3 regions of the Roseibium porphyridii genome follow, and region 2 is predicted to be linked to each of the others. Evidence: predicted binding sites of a transcription regulator. Region 2 holds the regulator's gene; each other region holds the start of a gene.
The links. Region 2 encodes LexA, which represses DNA repair genes until DNA is damaged. Its sites were predicted from a motif close to TGTTCNNNNTGTGTTCNG; they were not measured.
Positions count from the first base shown of each region.

Region 1 (3,280 bases), 1.8 Mb from region 2:
TGCGGATGTTGAGACGGTCAATCGTCGCTGGAGACGCGCTGGCGACACAAATCCAGGCGCTCGAAACAATGTCCAGATACAATGCTTCGCGTCTGGCCTCGGAGAGCTTCTTGGAATCGTCCAGCCCATCCGGTACGCGCTCGTAATCCAGAACGACTGCAGCGGTGACGACCGGTCCCGCCCATGGCCCGCGTCCAGCTTCGTCAACACCGCACAATAGCCCGTTGAATTCTGCAGCGTATTTGCGCTCAAGAGACAGATCCGGGCGATCGGGAAAAGCAAGATCGAACAAGGACGGGGTGCCAGTCATGTCGATCAACCTGCCGTTTGCAAGAAATCACTTCAAGCCGCGATCTCAAAAGAGATCCAGTTGCACACCACCTTTTTGAGGTTGTCTGAAGTCGTCCAGGTTCAGTTTCTTCCTGCGCAGGCTGAGGCCCAGACGTTTCGCGGCAAGAGAATAGCGTTTGGAAATCTGAACTGCATAGGGACCTCGTCCTCTCATGCGGTCTCCCCATCTGGCATCGTAGTCCTTGCCGCCACGCATTGACCTGATGAGGTTCATGACGTGCCTGTACCGATCAGGGCAATGTCTAAGCAGCCAGTCACGGAAGAGTTCAGAGACTTCAAGGGGGAGCCGCAAAAGAACATAAGCGGCTTCCTGCGCACCATGTTCGGTAGCAGCTTCCAGTATGCTTTCAATCTCGCTGTCGGTGAGAGCTGGGATGATGGGAGCCATCATAACCAGGGCAGGGACACCAGCTTCGTTCAGGGCTTTGATTGCGCCAAGACGTTTGTGTGGTGCGGACGCTCGGGGTTCCATGGCACGGCACAGTTTCTTGTCCAGCGTGGTTACGGACAGCGCGACCTTGACCAGATTGCGCTCGGCCATACGCGCGAGGATGTCAATGTCCCTGGTCACGAGGGCTGACTTTGTGACAATCGCGACCGGGTGAGAGCAATTGTCGAGAACCTCCAGGATTTCTCGCATCAACTTGTATCCGCGTTCCAGCGGTTGATAAGGGTCGGTGTTCGTGCCGATGGCAATCACGCGGGGAATGTAGCCCGGTTTTGACAATTCCCTTTCTAGAAGCTGTGCGGCATTGGGCTTTGCAAAGAGACGGGTTTCAAAATCCAGCCCTGGAGACAGTCCCATATAGGCGTGGCTTGGTCGTGCAAAACAGTAGACACAGCCATGCTCGCAACCGCGATAAGGGTTGATCGAACGGTCAAAGGAGAGATCGGGCGAAGAATTGCGCGTTATGATCGTTCGTGCTCGCTCTTCCTGTACCTCGGTCTTCAATGGGGGCAAATCCTCAAGACTATCCCAACCATCATCAAAGCCTTCGTAGGATAGCGGTTCGAACCGACCGGATTTATTAAGGGCTGAGCCCCGGCCCCTTCGTCTGTCTTCAGTCAACCGAGGAGCGCTGTCTTCGGTATTGTCTGCCTCATGCTGCGCTGCAGCGAATTGCAAGGGCGCGCTCATGAGCGTATCTGGCGAGTAAACGAGAACATAATAGGAACATTAGCCAATTTCCGGGCGTTCTCAAGCCCATTCACTCGCACTTTGAAAAAAAATCCTGTAGAACTTCGGAACATGATTAGCGTCATTATTCCGACATACAATTCCGAAACCGAGTTGGTTCATGCCCTCTCGGCGCTGGTGCCCGCAGCCGCGGAAGGCGTCGTGCGCGAAGTCGTGGTCGTGGACGGAGGCTCATCGGACAATACTGGCCAGGTTGCGGACGCAGCCGGTTGTCATTGGGCGGTCTTGAAGAAATCAAAGGCTGAACGCCTCGCACTGGGTGCTGAGATCGCCAAAAGAGGCGACTGGTTGCTGTTCCTGCAACCGGAAACGCTGCTTGAAAGCGGTTGGCACCATGAAGCACAGGCGTTTGTCGAGCGAGCAGCCCACGCACCTAACGGACCCCGCACTGCAGCCAGTTTCCGACTGCGATACGAAGCATTCGGGCCAGGTGCTCGTCTTGGCGAATCCGTCGCAGCGTTCCGCTCCCAGCTTCTCGGTATGCCTTACGGAAATCAGGGGCTGCTGATTTCACGCCAGTTCTACCAAAAACTCGGTGGACACAGGCCTTTGCCGCAGCTGGAAGATCTCGACATTGCAAAACGTATCGGTCGTGGCCGAATGGTGTTTTTAAGGGCTGCCGCGGTCACATCCGGCGAACCGCAGCAGGAAGGTCTCATTGCGGGCCTGCGCCAGTCGCTCGCCCGCTTCTGCGTCGGAATCCTGCGCATTCCGGCAAGGGTCGCGATAAAACTCCACGGTTAGTGGCAGGCAGCGGCGATTTAGGCGGCGAACTGAAATAACAAAACATTCCCTGAATTGGTCAGATACTCCAGAGCGGGTTTGTCATCTAATTTTCAGCTGCCAGGAACCATCCGGGTTTCTCTGGCCGTCGCACCTTGAACGCAATCCAGGTCCTAGGGACCTGAGCGCATTGTTCCTTGGGACTGTGTCCTGGGCCGAATACTCAAAAATGAAACGTAGCTGATGTCCGCCTTCGGGCCGGGAGGAGGAGACAGTCTGCTAGTGAGCCGGAAAACGGCAATAACGGACGGTAGGTTGAACTACGTGATCGTCCAACTCGCGGCTTTTTGCGGTTATTGGAATGGAGTGCCGTCAAGGCCCGGGAGCCTCAAGCGACAAATGCATGGTCGCCTCGCAGTTGTAATGGGCGGCCAGAGCGGCGACTGTCTTGCAGGGACACTGCGAGGAGTTATTTAGATGTCGGATACGATGGAAGATGCCGCGATTGAGGCCTATGCCGCCGAACTGCTTGAGGCCTATGACACGGGCAACCAAATTGCGCCAATCACCGATCGCGACCCGGCTTTCGACGCCGAATCGGCGTATTCCATCGCCCACAGGGTCACCGCACTGCGCGAGGCCCGGGGCGAGCGGAGGGTGGGCCGCAAGATCGGTTTCACGAACCGGACGATCTGGCCGCTCTACGACGTCACGGGACCGATGTGGGGGCCGGTGTGGGATACGACCCTGCATGATATCGGTGAAGGCTCGCACAGATTGCCGAAATTGCCCGAGCCGCGGCTTGAGCCCGAGATTGTATTCGGCCTGAAGTCCGCGCCACGGGCAGGGATGAGCGAGACCGAGCTTGCCGGGTGCATCGACTGGGTGTCACACGGGTTTGAGGTCGTATTTTCGTCTTTCCCCGGCTGGCGCTTTTCCGACGCGGACTGTGCCGCCGCTTTCGGCTTGCATGGCGCGCTCTATCTCGGCCCAAGACTGCCCCTGACG
Region 1 covers NZ_CP120863.1:4,899,988-4,903,267, reverse strand. Annotated here, with positions in the region: gene K1718_RS22505 (ribonuclease HII) at 1-310, opposite strand, end outside; gene K1718_RS22500 (PA0069 family radical SAM protein) at 356-1,489, opposite strand; gene K1718_RS22495 (glycosyltransferase) at 1,601-2,293, shown strand; gene K1718_RS22490 (2-keto-4-pentenoate hydratase) at 2,750-3,280, shown strand, end outside.
Region 1: the regulator LexA is predicted to act here: its motif matches at 1,511-1,528, upstream of K1718_RS22500 (PA0069 family radical SAM protein).

Region 2 (3,280 bases):
TATGAGCTTTGGCGTAACCGAGCTAAGGGCAGCTGGAAGAAAAAGCCTCATTCTGCACTGTTGCCACGGGTCTTTGGCTCATTGGGAAAGTGGTCATTCGGTTTGCTCGTTACGGCTGTCGTCGCCGGTCTTGCAACTGGGATTGTCGGTGCGCATCATTTTGGCCGGATTGCTCCCTATGGTGTCGTTGGCAACATGCTTGGAATGCCTGTTTTTTCGTTGCTGGTGATGCCAATGGGGGTTCTGGCACTCATCTTGATGCCATTCGGACTGGCCGCGTTGCCCCTCGCCATAATGTCTCTTGGCATTTCCTGGTTGCTGGACATTTCCGAATTTACTGCAGCTTTGGGAGGTGATACCGGGACCATCGGTAACCTCTCTGCGTTGCCTACTTTGTTTTTGATGAGTGCGCTATTTCTGGTTCTTCTGGTGCCCGGACGTTTGCGCTTGCTGTCGGCAGTGCCATGTGTCGTTGCAATGCTCTTAATTTTCCAGTCACGACCCCCTGATGTTCAAATCGCATCCTCCGGTTCGCGAGTTGCAGCTCGCGACGACAACGGTCAGCTGAACTTATCAAGCACCCGTTCTTCTTTTGCGTCAGAGCTCTGGCTTCAGAAGGAAGGAGTATTCAATGCCACGATTAAATCGCGCAAGATGAAATCGTCTCAACGGAGCTGTGATCAGGCTGGATGTGTGATCAAAGCACATGCACCAGTTCTTATGTTCGTAAACGGTCAACGCGCCGAAACGTCTGTTTCAATAGCGTTCCCCAGACAAACGGAAGCTCTGTATCAGGATTGTCAATTCGCCGATTTGATCGTGACCGATCTAATCGTTCCAGATGATTGCCCTGCAGCGATTGTCATTGATGCAGAAACGAGAAGCAGGCGAGGGGCGGTGTCCATCTGGCTGTCAGTGCAGCCAAACGCGGGCGCCGATACTGTGCCAAGAGGACAGAAGCTTATCACTGAAACTGGTCGTCAAAAAAACGACGAGCTCGGCAAATTTGGCGCTCAAACCGTCACCACAGTCATCTCTAAAATACGTTTCGCTATACCAGAGACGCCGAGACCCTGGCACCATCCGGGAGAAATGACGCGCGCAATTCTGACATCAAAAAGCAAGTGAATCCGTTAGGAACGACCTGCTGATCTAGTACTGGCGAAACAAAGCAACAAGACGCCCTTGAACACGAACACGCCCCGGTCCGAAAATGCGTGTTTCATAGGCTGGATTTGCAGCTTCGAGCGCAATGGACGCACCTTTTTTGCGAAGCCGTTTCAGTGTTGCTTCCTCATCGTCCACCAGAGCAACGACTATGTCGCCACTGTCAGCTGAATCTGTCCGACGGATAAGGACCGTGTCCCCATCAAGAATGCCGGCTTCAATCATGGAGTCACCGCGCACTTCCAGCGCGTAGTGTTCTCCCTTGCCGAGGAGTTCCTGTGGGACGGTAATTGAATGACTGTGGGTCTGAATTGCCTCGATCGGAACACCAGCTGCGATCCGACCCATTACCGGGATTTCTGCGCCGGCAGCATCGGGGACAGATGAGGATGGGGGAGACTTGGAAGCTACATCCTTGCCCAATGAGCCCTCGATGACTTCGGGTGAGAAACTTCCACGTGGTCGTGGAGCCCCCAGGCCAGGAGCAATTGAGTCGGGAAGGCGGACGACTTCCATTGCACGCGCCCTGTTTGGCAAGCGACGAATAAAGCCGCGTTCCTCAAGGGCCGTAATGAGCCGATGGATACCAGACTTGGAACGCAGGTCCAGAGCGTCCTTCATTTCATCGAAGGACGGTGGGACGCCAGTTTCCTTCAGTCTTTCATGAATGAACATGAGCAGTTCGTACTGCTTGCGCGTCAACATAACGGTTACCCCTGACCAAGAATCGGGCTGGTACAAATCGAGAACACTCTAGCTGTTCCTATTGTGTTCTGCAAGAGTAAATGTTCTCTTACTGTTCTGTTGCCGTTGACCCTGGCCAAAAGAGAGCAGGAGCAGCTTGCATCTTGGGGATTGGGCTCAGTCCGCGGAAATTAGCAGCAATTCACATGTTACGAGGGTCGGGCATTTACCGGGTTGCAAGGCACCTTGATGGAGATTTCCGTTGAGGTCGACGGCGCGTATCTGAACCTGTTGGCCGTCATGGAGTTGGCGCCCACTTCCTGAGCGCAACAGGATTTCAGAGATGAGGCCTTTCATGGGTGGCGACGATCTGAATTCTGCACCTGCGAGACTGCCCAGACCAACAACCTTGAAGGTGTTGGCCTCAATCTTCGATGCGAGGCCGCAAATACTGTCGTGAAGATCCTCAAAAGGTGCCAAGGTCGTGATCAGAGCGTTGGTTGGTGGGGCGTGCGTGTCGGTGCTCTGAGATGGCTTTACCCGGAACAGCGTAAACTCTGTTTCAGGATCGTATTCGGCCTCGAACCCAGCTCCAATTAAGCCAAAGCCGGTCAGGTCCGAATTTCCCGCAAGCGATACGCTTTGCGGGAGCAGGTGTCCGAGATGAGCGTTTCCATTTTCCTGCCAATAGGCGTGAATGTGCGCAAACCATTGGCCGTCCCTGCGACCAAGAATAGCAACGGCTTCGACAAGTGTTGCCCCTTCTGAAACTCGGGTGTCGCTATACCAGGCGGCGTGCCGATCATCGAACGCGCAATCAGGCATGACGTAGTCAAATGCGTTTAGCGCCAAGCCGCTGAGGTCAAGCACGGCGGATTGATAGCCTGACGCGTCAATCCATTGGCCAAGCTCCCGCAGCAGACTTCCGCCATTGGTCAGGGTGAGTGCAACCGGTTCGGCATGGCATGGGAGCCATGGTCTGCGTTGAGAAGCTTTTGGTCCAGGGTGCTTGATATCATCAAGTGTCCGGGGCGCGTCGCGTCTCATGTCAAACCTTTTTCGCTCAAAAACTCGCGAACAAGTTTTTTTGTGATCTTGCCGTAGGCACTGGTCGGCATTGATTCAATGAACAAGTATCGATGAGGCATCTTGTATCGGGCGACCTTTCCGGCAAGAAAGGCGCTCAATTCTGCCGTGTCTGGTTCAGCTTTCGTTGATGCCACGCACACCGCCAGTCCGACTTCTCCCCATTGAGGATCAGGTACGCCAAGAATTGCAACCTCAGACAAGGAAGGGTGCGTCAACAGCACTTCTTCAACTTCCTTCGGGTACACGTTTGACCCGCCTGAAATATACATGTCCGATGCGCGGCCGGTCAGATAGAGATACCGGTCTTTGTCCATATGGCCGATATCCCCGGTCCGAAACC
Region 2 covers NZ_CP120863.1:3,116,396-3,119,675, forward strand. Annotated here, with positions in the region: gene K1718_RS14595 (ComEC/Rec2 family competence protein) at 1-1,128, shown strand, start outside; gene lexA (transcriptional repressor LexA) at 1,153-1,872, opposite strand; gene K1718_RS14605 (PPC domain-containing DNA-binding protein) at 2,029-2,898, opposite strand; gene K1718_RS14610 (acyl-CoA synthetase) at 2,895-3,280, opposite strand, start outside.

Region 3 (3,280 bases), 1.3 Mb from region 2:
TGCTGCTGAAGCCTCATCAACGTTGCAGACGTAAAGAACCGGCTTTGAGGTCAGCAGGTTCAAACCCTTCAAGAGCTTTGCTTCCTCTGCGTCTGCAGTTTCCAGCATGCGCGCCGGTTTGCCGTCCTGCAACAAGGCAAGGGCTGCCTCCATGATCGGCAATACGACTTTTGCTTCCTTGTCGCCGCCCGTCGCTTTTTTCTTCAAAGGGGCGATACGGCGCTCAAGGCTTTCCATATCCGCGACCATGAGCTCGGTTTCTACCGTTTCGGCATCCGCAAGCGGATCAATCGCACCGTCGACATGGGTGATGTCATCATCTTCAAAGCACCGCAGCACATGAGCGATGGCATCGACTTCGCGAATGTTGGCCAGAAACTGGTTGCCAAGACCTTCACCCTTGGAAGCTCCGCGCACCAGACCGGCAATGTCGACGAAAGTAATTCGGGTCGGGATGACTTCCTTCGAAGCCGCAATATCGCGGATCGCATAAAGGCGCGGGTCAGGAACGGCAACTTCACCCGTATTCGGCTCGATCGTGCAGAAGGGATAGTTGGCGGCCTGGGCCGCGGCTGTTTTCGTGAGCGCGTTGAAGAGCGTGGACTTGCCGACATTCGGCAGTCCGACAATGCCGCACTGGAAACCCATGGGAGTTCGCTTTCGGTTTGGTCTGAAACTGTTGCCGGGCTACATGCCCGAGCCTTGACGGCAGGTCAAGACTTTGAGCGACGAGTTCAGACACGGAAGGCTGAACCGTTGCGTTATTGCAGACCCGTCCTGTCGATGATGCCACGGTTGCACCCCATTGCGACGGTATCGGCCGCCCGCATCAACTCACCCAGGTCGCTTTCCTGAGTTATCTTGCCTTTCATGCCGAGCCAGATCTCGTTGATCAAGGTACGGCTGCCGTCACTGGTGCACTTGATCAGAACTCTGTCTCCTGTGCCTTGGCCGAAAGATGTGTCAAAGGCTGCGCGGATATCGGCCCCTGTGATTTCGGCACCGACATTGTTGAAGAACAAGTCCCCGACAGCGGATTGATTGACGAGTTCAGTCAGGTAAAGCGTGTCATCATAATACTCATCAGCGCCACCTTCGCCCAGGAAACAGGTGCCGTGTTTTATCCATTCATGATGGTGCAGGAAACTGGCATATCCTGGCATGGCAGCTTGCAAGGCATCGGCGGTTTCGGTGTCGATCGCCGGAGCAGGGAGACGATCCCAGGTATCGGGCTTGTCCAGGTCTATGATGCTGGTCGGCACTCCGCAGTAAATGTTGTCCTTTGGCTGCGGCCACAGGCCATGGATGGAGAGCTGGCGGGTCGTGTGCGGAAGAAGGCCATCGTTCAGGTCACGGCATTCCTTCTTGCCGGGTCGGAATTCACAAAACGCTGGCTGCCAGGAGAGGGTCAGAAGGTTGTCGACGGACTCTGTGCCTTCCTGCTCGATGACATCATCGGAACCGCCTGTTCCAGTGCCACCTGTCCGGGTATCGGCCTTGACCACGTGAATGCCGCAGTCCGCACTGACCCATCGAGCGGTTGATACGGGAGCGTTGTCCATCTGAACCTGGAAATAGTCTCCACCTTCCTTGTTCAACCCGAGCATCTTATAGGCCATATTGGGTGAGGTGGTGATGCTGCCCGGATTGGTCTGCCTGTTTTTGCTGTGATAGGCTTCGCAGGTTTCGAAGGCGATGAAATAGCCTTCCAATTTCTTGAACGCCGATGCCGGTGTCGTCACCAAAAAGCTGCCTGCGATCAATGCAATAAGAAAACGCATTGCCTACCTCCCAGAACCACTGGACGGACACCGCGAACAAATGCTCCTGGTGTCTTCTCGGGGGGAACGACCTAATCCTTGCCGTGTCACCATGTCGTTCTTATGACGAGAGCTGCGGATCCTGTTTGTGCTTTGCTTGGTTCCGGCGTAACAGCAGCCAATTTACTGTATTCGCTGGAGCTGGGGTCAGTCGCCACGGAACAGTTTTTTCAGCATGTCTGCCATCGGCCCGGATTTGGGCATGGCCGTTGGCTTAGGCTGACGGGCCTGCCGAATGTGGCTTTGCCCCTTTGGTTTTGCCGCAGGCCTGCCAGGGCGCTCGCCCACTACTTCAGGTTTGCCCTTGCGCTGTGCTTTTTGCGGTTCCAGTGAAAGCGTCAGTTTGTTGGCAAATTGACTGTCCTGCCCGGTTGCGAGCAGATCGGCATGGTTCGCTATTTCCTCAAGAAGTGGTTCCAGCCAGTCCTGATCCGCCTTTGCAAAGTCACCAAGAACATAGTTCGATACCAGCTTCTTGTCGCCGGGGTGTCCGATGCCGAGACGAAGACGCCGGTAGTCCGGCCCGATATGCGCGGAGATGGAACGCAATCCATTGTGACCACCGTGACCACCGCCTTTTTTCATGCGGAATTTGGCAGGCGGCAAGTCGAGCTCATCGTAGAGAACGACGATGTCTTCGGGTTGAAGCTTATAGAAGCGCATGGCTTCACCCACCGACCGGCCGCTTTCGTTCATGTAGGTTGAAGGTTTTAACAGGAGAGCCTTGTCTGTTCCGAGGCGTCCTTCGGAAACCTGACCCTGAAACCGGGCGCGCCAGGGCTGAAAAGCCGAATGGCTGCGGTGAATTTCGTCCACGGCCATGAAACCGATGTTGTGCCGGTTTCCTGCGTATTTCGCACCTGGATTACCGAGACCGACGATCAGCTTCATAATGTGCCTTTCACGTCCGTTGTTGAAACGAAAAAGCAGCCCAACCGGCTGCTTTGAAGTCGTCCCCGAATTTGCTCCGTGATGGAGCGCCGGGGCAGAAGGCGGTGACCGCCTCCTTATTGTTGTAACAGAAGTGAAGCTTATTCGCTTGCTTCTTCTTCGCCCTCTTCAGCGCCTTCTGCTTCTTCACCTTCGTCGGTTTCTTTCATGCCGGCCGGAGCCGCAATCGTTGCGATGGTGAAGTCGCGGTCGGTGATGGTCGGCTCAGCGCCTTCCGGCAGATCAACTGCGGAGATGTGCAGGCTGTCGCCCGGCTCAGCTTTGGCAAGATCCAAAACCAGAGCTTCAGGAATGCTGTCTGCAGGCACGTTCATTTCGACCGTGTGACGGACGATGTTCAAGACGCCGCCTTTTTTCAGGCCCGGGCAGTCTTCTTCATTGATGAACTGGACCGGAATTTCGACCGTGAGGGTCGCACCTTTGGCAACACGCAGGAAGTCGACATGCAGGACGTCATCACGCACCGGGTGCAGCTGATAGTCCTTGGCGATAACCTGATGCTTTTCACC
Region 3 covers NZ_CP120863.1:1,857,132-1,860,411, forward strand. Annotated here, with positions in the region: gene ychF (redox-regulated ATPase YchF) at 1-648, opposite strand, end outside; gene K1718_RS08590 (ribonuclease T2 family protein) at 762-1,781, opposite strand; gene pth (aminoacyl-tRNA hydrolase) at 1,968-2,711, opposite strand; gene K1718_RS08600 (50S ribosomal protein L25/general stress protein Ctc) at 2,852-3,280, opposite strand, start outside.
Region 3: the regulator LexA is predicted to act here: its motif matches at 1,823-1,840, upstream of K1718_RS08590 (ribonuclease T2 family protein).